One region of the Nocardia sp. CDC153 genome, then DNA from elsewhere that is predicted to be linked to it. Evidence: riboswitches for the same ligand, from Rfam matches in the RefSeq annotation. Region 1 holds a riboswitch; each other region holds the start of a gene.
What was found. Region 1 has a riboswitch for S-adenosylmethionine ahead of VMT65_RS13640 (AfsA-related hotdog domain-containing protein). Riboswitches for the same ligand answer to the same signal wherever they lie in the genome.
Positions count from the first base shown of each region.

Region 2: linked by a shared signal. The riboswitch ahead of VMT65_RS20980 (aminotransferase class V-fold PLP-dependent enzyme) and the one ahead of VMT65_RS13640 (AfsA-related hotdog domain-containing protein) in region 1 are both predicted to bind S-adenosylmethionine.
Region 3: linked by a shared signal. The riboswitch ahead of VMT65_RS17725 (bifunctional o-acetylhomoserine/o-acetylserine sulfhydrylase) and the one ahead of VMT65_RS13640 (AfsA-related hotdog domain-containing protein) in region 1 are both predicted to bind S-adenosylmethionine.

Region 1 covers NZ_JAYKYU010000002.1:1,088,773-1,093,854, forward strand. The annotation lists gene VMT65_RS13625 (DoxX family protein) at 1-255, shown strand, start outside; gene VMT65_RS13630 (hypothetical protein) at 283-1,125, opposite strand; gene VMT65_RS13635 (HAD family hydrolase) at 1,119-1,844, opposite strand; gene VMT65_RS13640 (AfsA-related hotdog domain-containing protein) at 1,841-2,629, opposite strand; SAM riboswitch class IV at 2,643-2,753, opposite strand; gene VMT65_RS13645 (MFS transporter) at 2,855-4,138, opposite strand; gene VMT65_RS13650 (FMN-dependent NADH-azoreductase) at 4,116-4,742, opposite strand; gene VMT65_RS13655 (LysR family transcriptional regulator) at 4,848-5,082, opposite strand, start outside.
Region 2 covers NZ_JAYKYU010000003.1:939,765-944,846, reverse strand. The annotation lists gene VMT65_RS20995 (hypothetical protein) at 1-422, opposite strand, end outside; gene VMT65_RS20990 (DUF2752 domain-containing protein) at 550-999, shown strand; gene VMT65_RS20985 (hypothetical protein) at 1,018-1,206, shown strand; gene VMT65_RS20980 (aminotransferase class V-fold PLP-dependent enzyme) at 1,221-2,534, opposite strand; SAM riboswitch class IV at 2,590-2,703, opposite strand; gene VMT65_RS20975 (class I SAM-dependent methyltransferase) at 2,767-3,618, opposite strand; gene VMT65_RS20970 (biliverdin-producing heme oxygenase) at 3,828-4,487, shown strand; gene VMT65_RS20965 (LysE family translocator) at 4,601-5,082, shown strand, end outside.
Region 3 covers NZ_JAYKYU010000003.1:191,466-196,547, reverse strand. The annotation lists gene metX (homoserine O-acetyltransferase MetX) at 1-835, opposite strand, end outside; gene VMT65_RS17725 (bifunctional o-acetylhomoserine/o-acetylserine sulfhydrylase) at 832-2,181, opposite strand; SAM riboswitch class IV at 2,278-2,388, opposite strand; gene VMT65_RS17720 (TetR/AcrR family transcriptional regulator) at 2,401-3,138, opposite strand; gene VMT65_RS17715 (MFS transporter) at 3,276-4,772, shown strand.

The sequences.
Region 1 (5,082 bases):
CGTACCTACACCCAGGTTTCGGGCGCGGCGGAATTGACCGCGGGCACCCTGCTGCTGCTCCCCCGCACCCGCGGCCTGGGCGCACGCCTGGCCGCGGTCATCTTCCTCGCCGTGTTCCCCGGCAATCTGCAGATGGCCTACGACTGGTGGAACAGCGACAGGCCGATGGCGCTCAAAGTCGGTGCCCTGCTGCGGCTCCCGATGCAGATTCCCATGGTGATCACCGCGCGGAAGGTCTATCGCGCCGCACGGTGATCCCATCGAGTCCAATGATCCCGGGTGTCAGTCCCGGGTCACGAACTCGTCGAAGACCGGGGTCGGCAGTTTGAGCTGGGCGTGAATATCACCGCCCAGGCCGAAATGGCCTATCGCGCCACCGTAGTTCTGCTGATAGCTCTGCCACAGCACGACCACGCTGATGATGCGGTTCGCGCCGGGCAGCGCCGGATCCGGGAAGGGGTTGGGCAGGACCGCGCGGTAGGTGGCGGTTCCGTTCTCATCGGTTGTGAAGACGTTCGGGACGCCCAGGGGGCCGGGGCGCGTGGGAGCGTCGGGGTCCAAGTCCTTGGCGCGCAGGGACATCACGGTGTAGAGCGAATCCGGGATGAGGCCGGTGAACTCGAAACGGAACTCCCCCGATCGCGCCTCGTCGTCGACGGTGACCTCGAGGGTGCCGCGCGCCTCGAGCCACGCGCCCAGGATCACCGGCTCGGTGAGTTTGCGGCCGTCCTGCGGGCGGAAGTCCGGGATCGGCGTCTCGTGGAACGGGTAGCTGGGCCGGGTCACCGTGTCGGCGTCGGGACGCTGGTCGGGGGCGAAGACCATCGGATAGTTGTTGGCGGGCAAGGGCAGCGGCAGGGTGTGCAGGACGCTCGCGGCATCCTCCTCCGAGAGGTCCTCGCCCAGCTCGCGCACGATCGTGTAGGCGGCCAGCTCGCCGAATTTCGGCACCGGCGTATCAGCGGCGACAATGGCCCGCCCCCAGCGGCGGGTGATGCCGCCGTCCGCGTCGGGCTCGGTGAGGAAGCCGACCACAATGAAATTGCCGTCGGCGTCGAGGACTTCGCTCGGCGGGTACAGCGGGCCCTGGGTGGTCGGGGTCAGTTCGTAGCTTCGGGTCACCATACGGAGAGCGCTTCCTGATCGGAGAGAAGGCGGCCGGGATCGTCGACGGACGCGCCGACCCGGTCGGAGAAGTGGATCCAGCCGTGGCCGTGCGCCGACAGCACCGCGTCGTCGCCGCGGAAGCCGGGGTGTGCGACGGCCCGCAGGAACGGCAAATCGCTGGCGTGATCGCCGTAGCCGTAGCTGTTTTCGCGGGCGATGCCGTGCTCGCGCAGGAAATCGGTGACCGCGCTCGCCTTGGCGGTGCCGATCATGGGGTGATGGACCTCGCCGGTCAGCACGCCCGCCGCGTCGACCACCGGGGTGGTGGCGATGAGGTGATCGGCACCCAGCGCATCGGCGACCGGGGCGATCGCCGCGGCGAACGAGCCCGACAGCAGGACCGTGGTGTCACCCGAATTCTGGTGTGCGCGCAGCGCTTCCACCGCGTCGGTGTAGTAGACGGCACCGCTCGCGGAGAACTCGGCGAACCAGCGGCGGCCGGCGGCGGCCAAGGCGTCGGCACGCACGCCTCGATAGGCCCGGTAGTACTGCCGGTTCACCTCCTCGCGGGGTGTTCCGGACGCGGCCTGTCGCTTGATCTCGTCGCTGAGGCGCGCGTATTCGCTGCCGTCGTCGCCGTTCTCGGCCAGCCAGAAGCGCTGGAAGGCGAACATGCTCTTGACGGTGATGAGGGTTTCGTCGACGTCGAAGAACGCCGCACCCGCTGTCGCGCTCATGCCACCGCGCCCAGGTAGGCGGCGATCGCCTTGGCGGCCTTGTGGCGTTCGATCTGCGAGATGCGCTCATTGGGCAGGGCCGCGTAGGTGATGCGGGTGGTGGCCACGCTGCGGTCGAGCTGGCGCACGTCGACGTCGATGGCGAACTCCAGCTTGGCCGGGTCCTCGATGGCGATCGGGGTGAGCACCGCGTGCAGGGTGGCGGGCAGCGGGAACAGGAAGGACTTGAACTCCAATTCGATGCTGTTCCAGACGATGTAGAAGTGCTGTTCGGGCCAGCGGCGGCCGTACTCCAGCTCGAACGCGCCCAGGAACAGCTGGCGCACCGCCTCCACGATGACGATGCCCTGCACGTGTTCGCCGGTCTGGTGGTCGAGCAGCAGTTCGTTGTCGCCGTGAATGCGCAGATCCGCCCGGAACTCGGTCTCGGACTCGCGAATCAGATTGGCCAGCAGCACATTCGAATTCTGATACTTGTGTACCTGGTGGCGGGGTGCCGGTTCGTCGACCGCGCCGCGCACGTGCAGCCCGGCCGGGGCGTGCACCCGCGCCACGTGCTCGAGGTAGTCGAGGTCGTGGCGGGTCACCCCCTGCCCGAGATGAACGGTCAACGCGCGCTCCGACTCCCGCCACCGGCCGCCGCGCAGGGCGGCGACCAGTCCCGACACCGTGAAGGCCCGGTCGTCCTCGGCGATACCGCGGAAGCGGTCGGCCACCAGCAGCACCTCGCCGACGGCCACCTCCCCCGAGAGCACGGACACCGAATCGAGCTGGGCTACAGACATTTTTCCTCCGAGAGCAAGACGCTTATGGCGGCGCTCGCCACCATCCGGTCGTCACCCGGAGCACCCCGCCGTCGTGGAGGGTTGCCGCCCAGCCAGCCGGGGCTTGACACTGGAACTCATGACCGTCCACGAAAACCTATGTCCCCCAGTATTTTTGACCCATAGTTTCAACCACCCCGATCGAAACCCGCCCACGGAGGACAGCGCTGTCCCCCGCCCGCCGATCTAACCCGCGGTGGCTTCCCCCACGCCGACCCCGCTCGGTGCCGTCGCGGCTTCCCGGACAACTACTCGCGTCGAGGCGACGGCCAATGCCGCCCCCAGCGCCGCCAATGCCGCGATGGTCAGCGCGACCGCCGAATAGCCATGGCGTGAAACCAGATTGGCGAGCTGTGGTCCCGCACTGGCCCCGACGAACAGGGCGAAGGTGTAGAGCGCGGTGGCGGTGCCCCGTGCCTCGCCCGCCTGCGCCGCGATCGCCTGGACCGCCGCCGGTGCCGCGACCGCGATGGCCGTCACGAACACGAACAGCCACATCGCGACCCATACGCCGCCCAGGGGGACCGCGGTGATCGCCGCCGCTGCGGCGGCTGCGGCCAGGGCGGTGATCAACCGTGCCGCCGGTGCGATCACCCCCAATCGTCCGGCGAGCAGCGGCACCGCCACCATGGCCGGAATCGCGCTGGCCCGCAGCGCGAGCAGGGCGGCATTGCCGGATCCCACTCCGTCCGGCGGTGCGAGCTGGATACCGGTATAGATGCCGACGAACGAGCCCAAGATCGCCAGGCAACTCAGATACAACAGAGCCAGGCGAGATTGCCGGAGCAGAATCACGAAGGGCACGAACACGGTTCGCGCGACATCCGCGAATCCACCCTCGGTTGTGACCGCCGCGTCTCTTACCGAATTCGGCGGCTGGAGAACCACGCGCAGTAACACCGCCGACAGGGCGAACACGACTGCTCCGGCGACGAAGATTGCGTGCCAGCCCCAGGCATTGCCGACGAGTTGGGCCAGGACCTGGGCCACCACGCCCGCGCCGAGGAAGGAGCTGGTCAGGCAGGTGAGGGCGAAGATTCTGCGGTCGGGGGCAATGCGTTCGGCGAGGTAGGCGAAGGCGGCGGGGGCGAAGAAGGAGGCGGTGAGGCCCTGCAGGATTCGTGCCGAGAGGCCGGTCACGAGTCCGGGGGCGGCCGCCACCAGGAGGGAGCTCACCACTGTGGCGAGCAACCCGCCGACGATCACCGGCCGCCGTCCCCAGCGGTCCGAGAGCGGCCCGGTCACCAGGAAGCCCGCGCCGTAGGCCAGCCCGAAGGCGGTGGTGGTCCAGGTGGCCGCCGACTTGGACGTATCCCAGTCCGCCGCAAGCCGATTCAGCACCGGCAGCACCACGTAGAGCTGGCCCACCACCAGGATGCCGACCGCGCAGACCGCCGCGACGGTCCGACCGGTCGGGGCCCAGCCCGGCTCGGTAGCCGAGCCCGGCTCAGTAGTCGGCGGCGAGCTCACGCGCACGCTCCTGGGCCGCGGCGAATCCCGCCTCCGGCTTCTCGGTCAATACCGTTGGCGCGAACCGGATCTCGGCAATGTCCTTGATGCCCACGAAGTTCAGCCAGTCCTCGACGAACGGCGTCGCGAAGTCGGAGCCGAACTGCACCGGCACACCCGGCTGATGTACGCCGCTGGTGTACACCGTGACCGCCCGCTTGTCGGTGAGCAGCCCCGAATACCCGCTCTGCGGATCGAAGGTGAACGTCCACCCCGGCTGGGTCACGATATCGACCCACTGCTTGAAGATGTACGGCACGCCCGCATTCCAGATCGGCAGGTTGATCACGTACAGATCGGCCGCCGCGAACCGCTCGAACACCACCCGCGCCCGCTCCCAGGCCGCGAGCTGCTCGGGTGTCTGATCCCGCCCGGTGAACAATGCCAACTTGGCCTCGGCCGCATGGGTTCCGAAGTCCGGCAGGTCGGCGTCGAACAGATCGATGGTGTCGACCGTCAGCCCCGGATCCTTCGCGACGAGCCCATCGATGAATGTCCGAGCCAACGCCCGCGACTGACTGCGCTCACCGCGCGCCGACGCATTGATATGCAACAGGGTGGTCATCGAATCCCTTTCGTAGACAACGATGTCCACGTCTATCAAGCGGCACCCGCCCCGCACGACGGTTCTGTGCGCGCTGATCCGAAGCCCCCGGCACCGACCGGGCCTTCACTCGAGTGCGGTGGCGACCGCGGCGGGGACCGGGACGCCACGGCGGACGACCTCGGCGATGAAGCGGCGCACCAGAACGTCGGCGGGAGTCGCGGTCAGGCACACCAGGTCTCGGGTGACACCCGGTCGCAGGCGACGGATCGGTGGGACCGCGCCGCCGCCGAGGGCCGTGGTGGGGACGAGGGCCACGCCGAGACCGGCGGCGGCCAGGCGGGCGGCGGTGCCGGCCTGG
Region 2 (5,082 bases), on a different contig from region 1:
GGAGCGTAGCCGGGAGCGGGATAGTCCTGGGAGGGAACGGTATTCGCGGCGGGCGGGTAGGCAGGCGGTGCCGAGTAACCCGGGGCGGCCACACCGCTCGGCGGCGGCAGGTAGCGCTGGTCGGGCGCGCCGGTCGGCGGCGGCGGAAAGCCCTGCGGGGCCGGGTAGCCCTGGACGGGGGTATTGGCGTCGTACGGGCTCGGGGCCGGGGTGTATACCGGCGCGGCGGTGGTCGCGGTCTCGTTCTTCTTCTTGAAGGCGAAGTACGCGCCCACGCCGATGAGCAGGACCACCGCCAGGCCGATGAGACCGAACAGATGGCCGATGACACGAATGCCGACCTTGATGAAAATGATCAAAAGGATGGCGCCGACCGCGGCGAGCGCGCCGCGAATCTTGCTGCCACCCGAGTTCTGTGACATGAGTGGAATTCCCCCGAGCTCGAAAACGATTGTCGGGGCAGCATACCCAAGCGCGCTTGGTTCCCGGGGGTGCGAAGTCCGGGAGTGATCTGGCAGGTCGGCGGTGGCGCGGCTACCGTTGGTGGTCGTGGATACCACGGCAGCAGCAATCGAATCGCCCGCGCGCCCGCGGTGGCTCGGCGTCGGGCTACCGCTGCTGGCCGGTGGGGCCGTGGCCGGTGGGCTGGCGCTGCTGCACTTCCGGGATCCGCACGTGTCCGGCACCTACGGATACTGCCCGTTCTACGAGCTCACCGGGTACTGGTGTCCCGGCTGCGGTGGGCTGCGGGGGCTGCACAACCTCACCGATGGCCGGATTCTCGACGCCATTCACAGCAATGTGCTGCTGCTGCCATTGACGCTGGGCTTCATCGCCTGGTGGGGCACCTGGCTGGTGCGCGGCTGGCGCGGTCATCCGACACCGCCGCGACTACCTCAGATCCTGCCCAAATACGCGCTGTGGCTCGCGCTCGCCTTCCTCGTTGTTTTCACCGTCGTGCGGAACACGCCGTGGGGGAGTTGGATTGCGCCTGTTTAACCGGGGCATGCTCTGCGTATGAGCGACTCACTGCGGGACCGCGTGCGCGAGAAGATGGTGCGGCAACTCGAGGAGGACGGGCCGCCCGATCCCGAGCAGGGCGACACCCGGCAGGTCTCGGTGCAGGACGATCTCGACCTGCTGGACGCGGTGGCGGATGACGATCCGGTGATCGAGGAGCTCGCGGCCCGATACCTCGTGCCGTAGTCCGGAATCCGCGGTCAGAAGCCGCAGGGCGCCGCGCCGGTCGACGCATCGCCGAACGGGCGGGTCTCCGGGACCGGGTTCCAATGTCCCTCGGTGCGCGCGTAATTCCAGGTCGGGCCGTTCTCGACGAGCGTGGCAATGGCATCGATGAGGCGGTCCACATCGGCGGCGGTGGTGCCGAGGCCGATGCTGGCGCGCAGGGCGGCGTCCACGCCGAGGCGGGACAACAGCGGATGGGCGCAGAAGCGGCCGTCACGCACGCCGATGCCGTGCTCGGCCGAGAGGTAGGCGGCCACCTGGCCGGGCTCGAAGCCGTCGATGGTGAAGGCGACAATGCCGACGGCGTCGGTGCTGTCGCGCCAGACGCGCAGGAAGTTCACGCCCGGAACGGTTTTCAGGCCGTAGCGCAGGCGGTGGGTGAGGTACTGCTCGTGCTCGACGACCGTGGTCTCGTCCAGGTCGGCGAGGGCGTCGCAGGCGGCGGCCAATGCGGCCACACCCAGGACGTTCGGGGAACCGGCCTCGTGCCGCTGCGGGGCGGGGGCCCATTCGACGCCGTCGGTGGTGACCGAGCGCACCGCACCGCCGCCCGCCAGGTAGGGCTCGGCCGCGTCGAGCCAGTCGCGGCGGCCGACCAGCACGCCCGCGCCGAAGGGGGCGTAGGCCTTGTGGCCGGAGAAGGCCAGGTAGTCGATGCCCGTGGTCCGCAGATCGATGCGGCGGTGCGGGGCCAACTGCGCGGCGTCCACCAGAATGCGGGTGCCGCACTGGTGCGCGATCCAGGCCAGCCGCTCCAGCGGGAGCAGTTCACCGGTCACATTGGACGCGCCCGTAACCGCCAGCAGCGCGGCCGGTTTCGAACAGAGCTCGGCGACCAGGCGCTGAATGGTCTCTTCGATGGTGTCGGCGACCGGCACCACCCGGCGGCCGTGCCGGGTCCAGGGCAGGAAGTTGGCGTGGTGTTCCACATCCAGCACCACGGTGTCGCCGGGCACGCAGGAGGCCAGCAGGTTCAGCGAGTCGGTGGTGTTGCGGGTGAAGACCACGACCTGGTCGTCGGCCGCGTTCAGGAAGCGGGCGACCGAACCGCGCGCCGATTCGTAGCAGTCGGTGGAGACCCGGGAGGCGTACCCCGCACCCCGGTGCACGCTGGCGTAGAACGGCAGCAGCTCGGCGACGCGGTCGGTGACCTGCCGCAGCGCAGGGGCGCTGGCGGCGTAGTCGAAGTTGGCGTAGGTGGTGGTCCCGCCCTGGACCAGCGGGACCTGGAGGTCGGCGCCGGACACGGCGGCGAGCGGGGCACAGGTCTGGTCGGCGAATGCGGTCATCACGAAATCCCATCGGCTTCATGGACACGCGATCGGAAAAAAAGTATCGATCGAGAGTCCGCGCTTGCCGTACCCGGTCGGGCTACGGCCCGGTCGTCACCCGGAGCACCCCACCGCGGAGGAGGGTTGCCGACCAGCTAGCCGGGGCTTAGCGCTGGTACTCATGACCTGATTGCAGAGATTGGCAGACGATTCGCGGCCTTGTCAACCCCGCCCGTCGGGCCCGTCGGACTCAGACCTTGGTCGCGGTGACGCAGCGTTCGAGGTCGGGCACGCCTTCCGCGCCCCGGCCGAGCGGTGCGAGAAACCGTTCGACGTACTCCCGCCCGCCCACCTGTTCCAGCTCCCGCCACCCGTACTCGGCGAGCAGTTCCGCAACATCCCCGGGCAGCAATCCGAATCGCCAAATACCCTTTCCCGCAACGAATCTCCGATACGCGCCGTCGCATCCCTCGAGATTCGTGCCGTCGAGAAAATCCTGTCGGACGTAGCTGAAGACCAGCCGGCTCCCCGCGGGCGCGGCGGCGAGGGTCGCCAACGTCGCGCGCACCGCCTTCTCGGTCAGGTACTGGGTAACCCCCTCCCAGAGGAAAAGCGTTGTCCTCTCGCCCCGGTAACCACGCTCGGCGAGAGTCGTCGCGAGATCCTGTGTCTCGAAATCGATCGCCACCTGAACAACGTTGTCCGGCAGCGCTATTCGCCGCCGCTTCAACTCGATGTTCACCGGCAGATCCACCTCGAAGACCGGAACCCCGGCCGCCGCCACCAGCCGGGTGGCCCGAGTGTCGAGCCCCGCCCCGAGCACCACCACCGCCCCGACTCCCGCCCGAACGGCCGCATCGGTCTGCTCATCGAAATACCGCTTCCGGCAGGCCAGGCTGTCCCACAACCCGGGCCCCTCCCGCGCCATGACCTTGCGCAACCAGCCCCGGGTGGTTCGGTTGCGTACCAGCGGTCGCAGTCCGAGCGGCAGCATGCGGATCGCCAGGTCGTCGGTCAGCAACCGGTTCCCGGAGCGCTCGGCGCTCTCCGCGGCGGCGATGAGCATCGGGATCAGTGGGGTATCGGCGGCTCGAGTGGCCATGGGACCACTGTTGCAGGCGGTCGGTGGAGCGTCGACCGGATCGATGCGGTGTGACGAAGGGCACGTCCGGATGGGAAAAATCGTCCGAAAGTTGGAGGGGGTGGGGCGGGAAGTTCGAATCGCGAAGGGGTTGCTGGGGCGTATGGTCGAAGTGAAGTTAGGGTAGCCAAAGTGGGGTGCCCCCGGAGTTGATCGCGAGGAGCTCGACCATGTTGGATACCGGCACCCCGTTCTCGACGCTCATTCGCACCGCGACCGAGCAGCAGCACAACGAGGCGGAGCATTCCACGTTCATGCGTGACCTGCTGACCGGGCAGCTCGGGGTCGAGGCGTTCTATCGGTACACCTCGCAGTTGTGGTTCGTGTACGCCGCGCTCGAAAAGCGTTCCGAGGCTTTGGCTTCCGATCCGGTCGCGGGTCCGTTCGTCAAGCCGGAGCTGGCGCGGCTGGCCTCGCTCGAGGCCGATCTGGCCCACCTCGGCGGCGCGAACTGGCGCGACGAGCTGTCCGCGCTGCCCGCCACCGCCGCCTACGCCGCGCGCGTCGAGGAGTGCGCGAGCGAGTGGCCCGCCGGATACGTCGTGCACCACTACACCCGCTACCTGGGCGATCTCTCGGGTGGACAGGTCATTCGCGGCACCGCCGAGAAGCTGTGGAATCTGCCCAAGAAGGGCGATGGGGTGCGCTTCTACGTCTTCGAGGAGATCGGCAATCCGGCCGCGTTCAAGCGCGAGTACCGGGAAAGCCTGGACCGGCTTCCGCTCGAGGGGTCGGAAGTCGATCGCGTGCTCGACGAGGCACGGCTGGCGTTCACGATGAACACCGACGTGTTCCGTGAACTGGGTGCGGAATTCAGCGCGCGGAACTGAAACCGACCCCGTGCCGCTGACCTGTCCGTCGGGGGCGGGTCAGCGGTACTGCCCCTGCGTGGGTTCGGTATTGCCCTTGCGTGGGTTCGCGGTGATGGGTTGCCATGGACGGTATGAGTTTTCCGCTGCTGTTGAGCTTCGTGGGGTTGTGCGTGCTGTTGGCGCTCACGCCTGGCCCGGACACCTTTCTGGTGCTGCGGTTTTCGATGAACGGGTCGCGGCCCGGGGTCGCGGCGGCGGTGGGGTCGGCGTTCGGCGGGATCGTATGGGCGACCGTGGTCGCGGCGGGGGTGGCGGCGCTGCTGGAGCAATCGGCCACGGCGTATCGCACGCTCAAGGTGATCGGCGGAATCTACCTGGTGTACTTGGGGATTCGGGCGCTGCTCGAGCATCGGCGCGGACGGGAGCAGGAGGCCGAGCCGGTGGACGTCGCGGTGGCCGAAGGGAAGCCGATCTCGATTCGTTCCGCGTTCGCCGCGGGATTGCTGTCGTGCATCTTCAATCCGAAGGTGGGCCTGTTCTACCTTGCGGTGCTGCCGCAGTTCCTCACCCACGTGACCTTCGTGAACACGCTCACGCTCGGCGCGATCGAATC
Region 3 (5,082 bases), on a different contig from region 1:
CCGCCTGGTACTCCAGATAGCTCTGCACCGCGTAGCGCCCACCCGCCCGGGGATCCTCATTGCCCTGGGCGTGGTTCTCGAACCGGTGGTCCAGCTCGAACTCGGTGCGGTAGGTCAGGTGCGCGATGCGCCGGGCGATACCCATTCCGGCCATGGGCGCGCGCCCGGTGCCGTGATAGTTGCCGCCCTGCCAGTTCGGATCGGCCTTGATGGCGGCCTGCTGGGTGGTCTGGGTGCCGATCTGGTCGGCGGTGGCGCGCGCGCCGACCGCCAACACCAGCGCCGCGCCCACGCGCTGCGGGCTGCCGACCATCCACTCCAGCACCCGCATGCCACCCATCGACCCGCCGAGCACCGCGGCCAGCCGCTCGATGCCGAGCAGATCGAACAGCTTGGCCTCCGCGGTCACCTGATCGCGGATCGAGATCTCGGGAAACCGTGCGCCCCAAGGCTTTCCGTCCGGGGCCAGCGAGGCCGGGCCGGTGCTGCCCTTACAGCCGCCCAGCACATTGGTGGCGATGACACACCATTCGCGGGTGTCCACCGGTGCACCGGGACCGACAATGCCGTCCCACCACCCGGGCTGGCTGTGGTGCACGTCGGCGGGGCCCACCACATGCGAATCACCGGTCAGCGCGTGCTCGACGAGCACCACGTTGTCGGCGTTCTCGGAAAGTTCGCCCCACCGTTGCACGGCCAGCGTTACATCGGGGATGACGGCTCCGGACTCGAGCTCCACATCCCCGATGGCAATGCTCGCGAGCGTCCCGTCCGGCGGCGGCAGCAACAGCTCGGCCGCGTGACGGGACGTCCTCGATTCGATGTTCACGGTCAACTTGCCGCCGCCGTCAGTCCGGCGCGCAGATCCGCCAGGATGTCGCCGATGCCCTCGATGCCCACGGCCAAACGCACCAGACCAGGCGTGACGCCGGAAGCCAACTGCTCGGCGGGCGTCAGCTGGGAGTGCGTGGTGGAGGCCGGATGGATGACGAGCGAGCGCACATCCCCGATGTTAGCGACATGGCTGTGCAGCACCAGCGCCTCCACGAACTTCTTGCCCGCGTCCACGCCACCGGCCAGTTCGAACGACACGATGGCACCGACACCCTTGGGTGCCAGCTGTTTGCCACGCTCGAACCAGGGCGAGTCGGGAAGGCCCGCGTAGTACACCTTCTCGACGCCCGGCTGCCCGGCGAGGAATTCCGCCACCGCCTGCGCGTTGGCCACGTGCCGCTCGATACGCAGGCTCAGCGTCTCGATGCCCTGCGCGATGAGGAAGGCGTTGAACGGCGAGACCGCCGCGCCCAGATCGCGCAGCAGTTGCACGCGCGCCTTGAGCGCGTAGGCGGGCGCGCCGAGATCGGCGAAGACCGCGCCGTGGTAGCTCGGATCGGGGGTGGTGAAGCCCGGGAAGCGGGACTCGCCCGCTTCGTTCCGCACGGTCCAATCGAACGTGCCGCCGTCCACGATCACACCGGCGACCGCCGAACCGTGTCCGCCCAAATACTTGGTGGCCGAATGCACGACGATGTCCGCGCCCAGCTTCAGCGGCTGGATCAGGTACGGGGTGGCGACGGTGTTGTCGACGATGAGCGGCACACCGGCAGCGTGCGCGACCTCCGCGATCCCCGGAATGTCCAGGATCGAGCTGGACGGATTGGCAACGGTCTCACCGTAGAACGCCTTGGTGTTCGGCCGCACGGCCGCGCGCCACTGCTCGAGATCATCGGGATCGTCGACGAAGCTGACCTCGATGCCCAGCTTGGGCAGCGAGTAGTGCAGCAGGTTGTAGGTGCCGCCGTAGAGATGCGGGCTGGCCACGATGTGGTCGCCCGCCTCGGCCAGATTCAGGATCGCGTAGGTCTCCGCCGCCTGCCCGGAGGCCAGCAGCAACGCCGCGACACCGCCTTCGAGGGCGGCGATGCGCTGTTCCACCGCGTCCTGGGTGGGGTTCATGATGCGGGTGTAGATATTGCCCGGCTCGGCGAGACCGAACAGCGCGGCGGCGTGATCGGTGTCGCGGAAGGCGTAGGACGTGGTCTGGTAGATGGGCAGGGCGCGGGCTCCGGTGGCCGAATCGGGGGCCTGCCCGGCGTGAATCTGCTTGGTCTCGAAGGACCAGTTGGCCGGGTCGAGGGTGTCGTCAGCCCCAACGGCCGCGGGCGCGGTCGAGTCACTCATGTGTTCTGCTCCAAAAACAAGGTCGCCGAATGGCGGAAGTTTGACGTTATCGAGAAGCGAATGGGCTTCGACAACAACACATTTCGGTAGACCTCCTAGGTGCGCTTGCGTTCGTCCTTCGAACGCCCGGTCCTCACCCGGAGCACCCCACCGCAGCTGGAGGGTTGCCGATCAGCTAGCCGGGGCTTGACGCTGATGCTCTTGACCTGTTGCGAGATTCTAGCGGGCGGAGGCCGCCGTCTCCGAAGTGGGGCTCGCCACAGTCGATCCGCAGCAGACCCGGCGGAACTCGTGGAAGGCGGCCAGCACATTGTCGGCGAGGGAGCGCGCGGTCATCGCGGTCGTGCAGTCCGGGAACTCGGAGTCGGAGTCGAACTCGCACTCCATGCCCACGCGCACGATGCCGTGCCAGGTGGCGGCGATGAGCCGGACGGTGAGGTGATCCTCCGGCAGCTGCAGTCGCTCGGCGAGCACCTCGGTCATGGCGCGGGTCTTGGTATCGGCCGACTCCATGCTGAGCGCGCGCACCGCGACGCTGTCGCGGGAGATGCGCTGCATTTGCTGGAACCACCGAAACGGCACGGGCGCATCGGATTCGATGATCTGGTCGACCACCGCGAGGAAGGCGGCGAGCAGCGCTTCCATCTCGTCGCCGGTGACGGGCTGGGCGCGCAGGGCGTCGGCGAGGGCCTGACCCCAGCCCTCGATGGGCGCGATGACGATCGCTTCCTTGCTGTCGAAGTACCGGTTCACGGTGCGCGGTGAGACATCCGCGGCGTCGGCGATCTGCTCGACGGTGGTCGCGTCGAAGCCCTGCTCATCGCACAGCTTCAGGGCGACGTCGATGATCCGGGTCCGCGTCTGCTGCTTCTTGCGCTCGCGCAACCCGGGGCGGTCGGCATGGACGCCGGGGCGGTGACGCGAGATCACACCGATGTGACTTGACAACTCCGACATGACTCCATCTTAGGGCCTTAATGGTCCGGACTGTCCCGATATGACAACTGTCGCACCGCGACAAATTTCCCTTGACGCCAAATGTCGGTGGGGGCCAGTATGGTGAAAGCTGCCTTCGAACCCCAGAGGAGAGGCTCATGACCGTAGCGACGGACGCTCTCGGTACCGACGAAACAGCAAGTCCCGCAAAAGACTCCAGGCGCTGGTGGGCGCTCGCCGTGATCGCGATGGCGCAGCTCATGGTGGTCCTGGACGCCACGATCGTCACCATTGCCATGCCCTTCGCGCAGCAGGATCTGCACATCAGCGATGGCGACAAGCAGTGGATCTTCACCGCTTACACCCTGATTTTCGGCGGCCTGCTGCTGCTCGGCGGCCGCCTCGCCGACTACCTGGGCCGCCGCCGGATCCTCATGGTCGGCCTGATCGGCTTCGCCGCGGCCTCGGCGCTGGCCGGTCTCGCGCAGAGCCAGGTCGAACTCTTCGCGGGCCGCGCGTTGCAGGGCGCGTTCGGCGCGCTGCTGGCCCCGGCCGCGCTGTCGCTGGTGTCGGTGACCTTCACCGAGGCCAAGGAGCGCGCTCGCGCGTTCGGTGTGTTCGCGGGCGTGTCCGCGGCGGGCGCGGCGCTGGGCCTGATCGCCGGTGGCGCGCTCGTCGAGTACGCGAACTGGCGTTGGTCGCTGCTGGTCAACACCCCGGTCGCGCTGCTGGCGCTGGTCGGCGCGTTCGCCTTCGTGATCAAGGATGTGCCCGCACCCCGCACCGGCGGCTACGACCTGCCGGGCGCGGTCACCGTCACCCTGGGTCTGATCTCCATCGTCTACGGCTTCAGCCGCGCGGCCTCCGACGGCTGGACGGCCTCCCTCACACTGGCGCTGTTCATCGCGGGTGTGGCCTTGCTGGCGGCCTTCGTGGCGATCGAGAAGCGGACCGCGAATCCGCTGCTGCCGCTGCGCATTCCGGGTGAGATCAACCGCGGCGGGTCGTATCTGATCGCGCTGCTGGTGCCCATCGCCATGTTCGCCATGTTCTTGAACCTGAGCTTCTACCTGCAGATCGTGGAGCACTACTCGGCGCTCAAGACGGGTGTGGCGTTCCTGCCCTTCCCGGCCGGGATCGTGGTGTCGGCGGGTATCGCCTCGGCGGTGCTGCCCAAGATCGGCCCGCGGCCGCTGATGCTGGCGGGTTCGGTGCTCGGCGCGGCGGGTCTGCTGTGGCTGTCGCGGCTCGAGTTCGGTGACAGCTACGCCAGCGCCCTGCTGCCCGCCATGATCCTGATCGCGCTCGGCATGGGCTTCCTGTTCGTGTCCATGCAGACCACGGCGCTGCATCAGGTCGAGGCCGAGGATTCGGGTGTGGCCAGCGCCCTGCTGAACGCGGCGCAGCAGGTCGGCGGTTCGATCGGCACGGCTCTGCTGACCACCATTTCGGTGCAGGTGGCGCAGCGGTATGTGCGCAATAACGCGACCATCGACCATGTGATGGAGCGGGCCTCGATCCACTCCTACGACATCGCATTCCTGATCGGCGCGGTTTTCTTCCTGCTCTGCATTCCGATCGCGGCGTTCATGATCCGGGACAAGCCGGAGAATCTGCTCGAAGGCGATGAGCACGCGGTGCATGTGGGCGTCTGACCGCGCCGGGCACGTGGGCGTCTGAGCAGCGAAAAAATATATCCGTGGGCGATGGCAACGGGCTTGCCATCGCCCACGGCTTTTTCGCATGCTGGGAAGTGCGGAAAGTCACCCGAAAAGCTACTTATCGGTAACCGCACTGAATTCCCGCACAGCGGGGGCCGCCCGCGCGGTGAGATCGATAGCAGCAGTACGCTTGTCTTGCTTGACGCCACAGCGTGCGTGGACCTGGCACCACAGGCCCCGTGCCGAGCGCCATGCGTATACGTTGTCTGTTGAACAGCTGGGGTCCGCTACAAGCGGTGCTCAC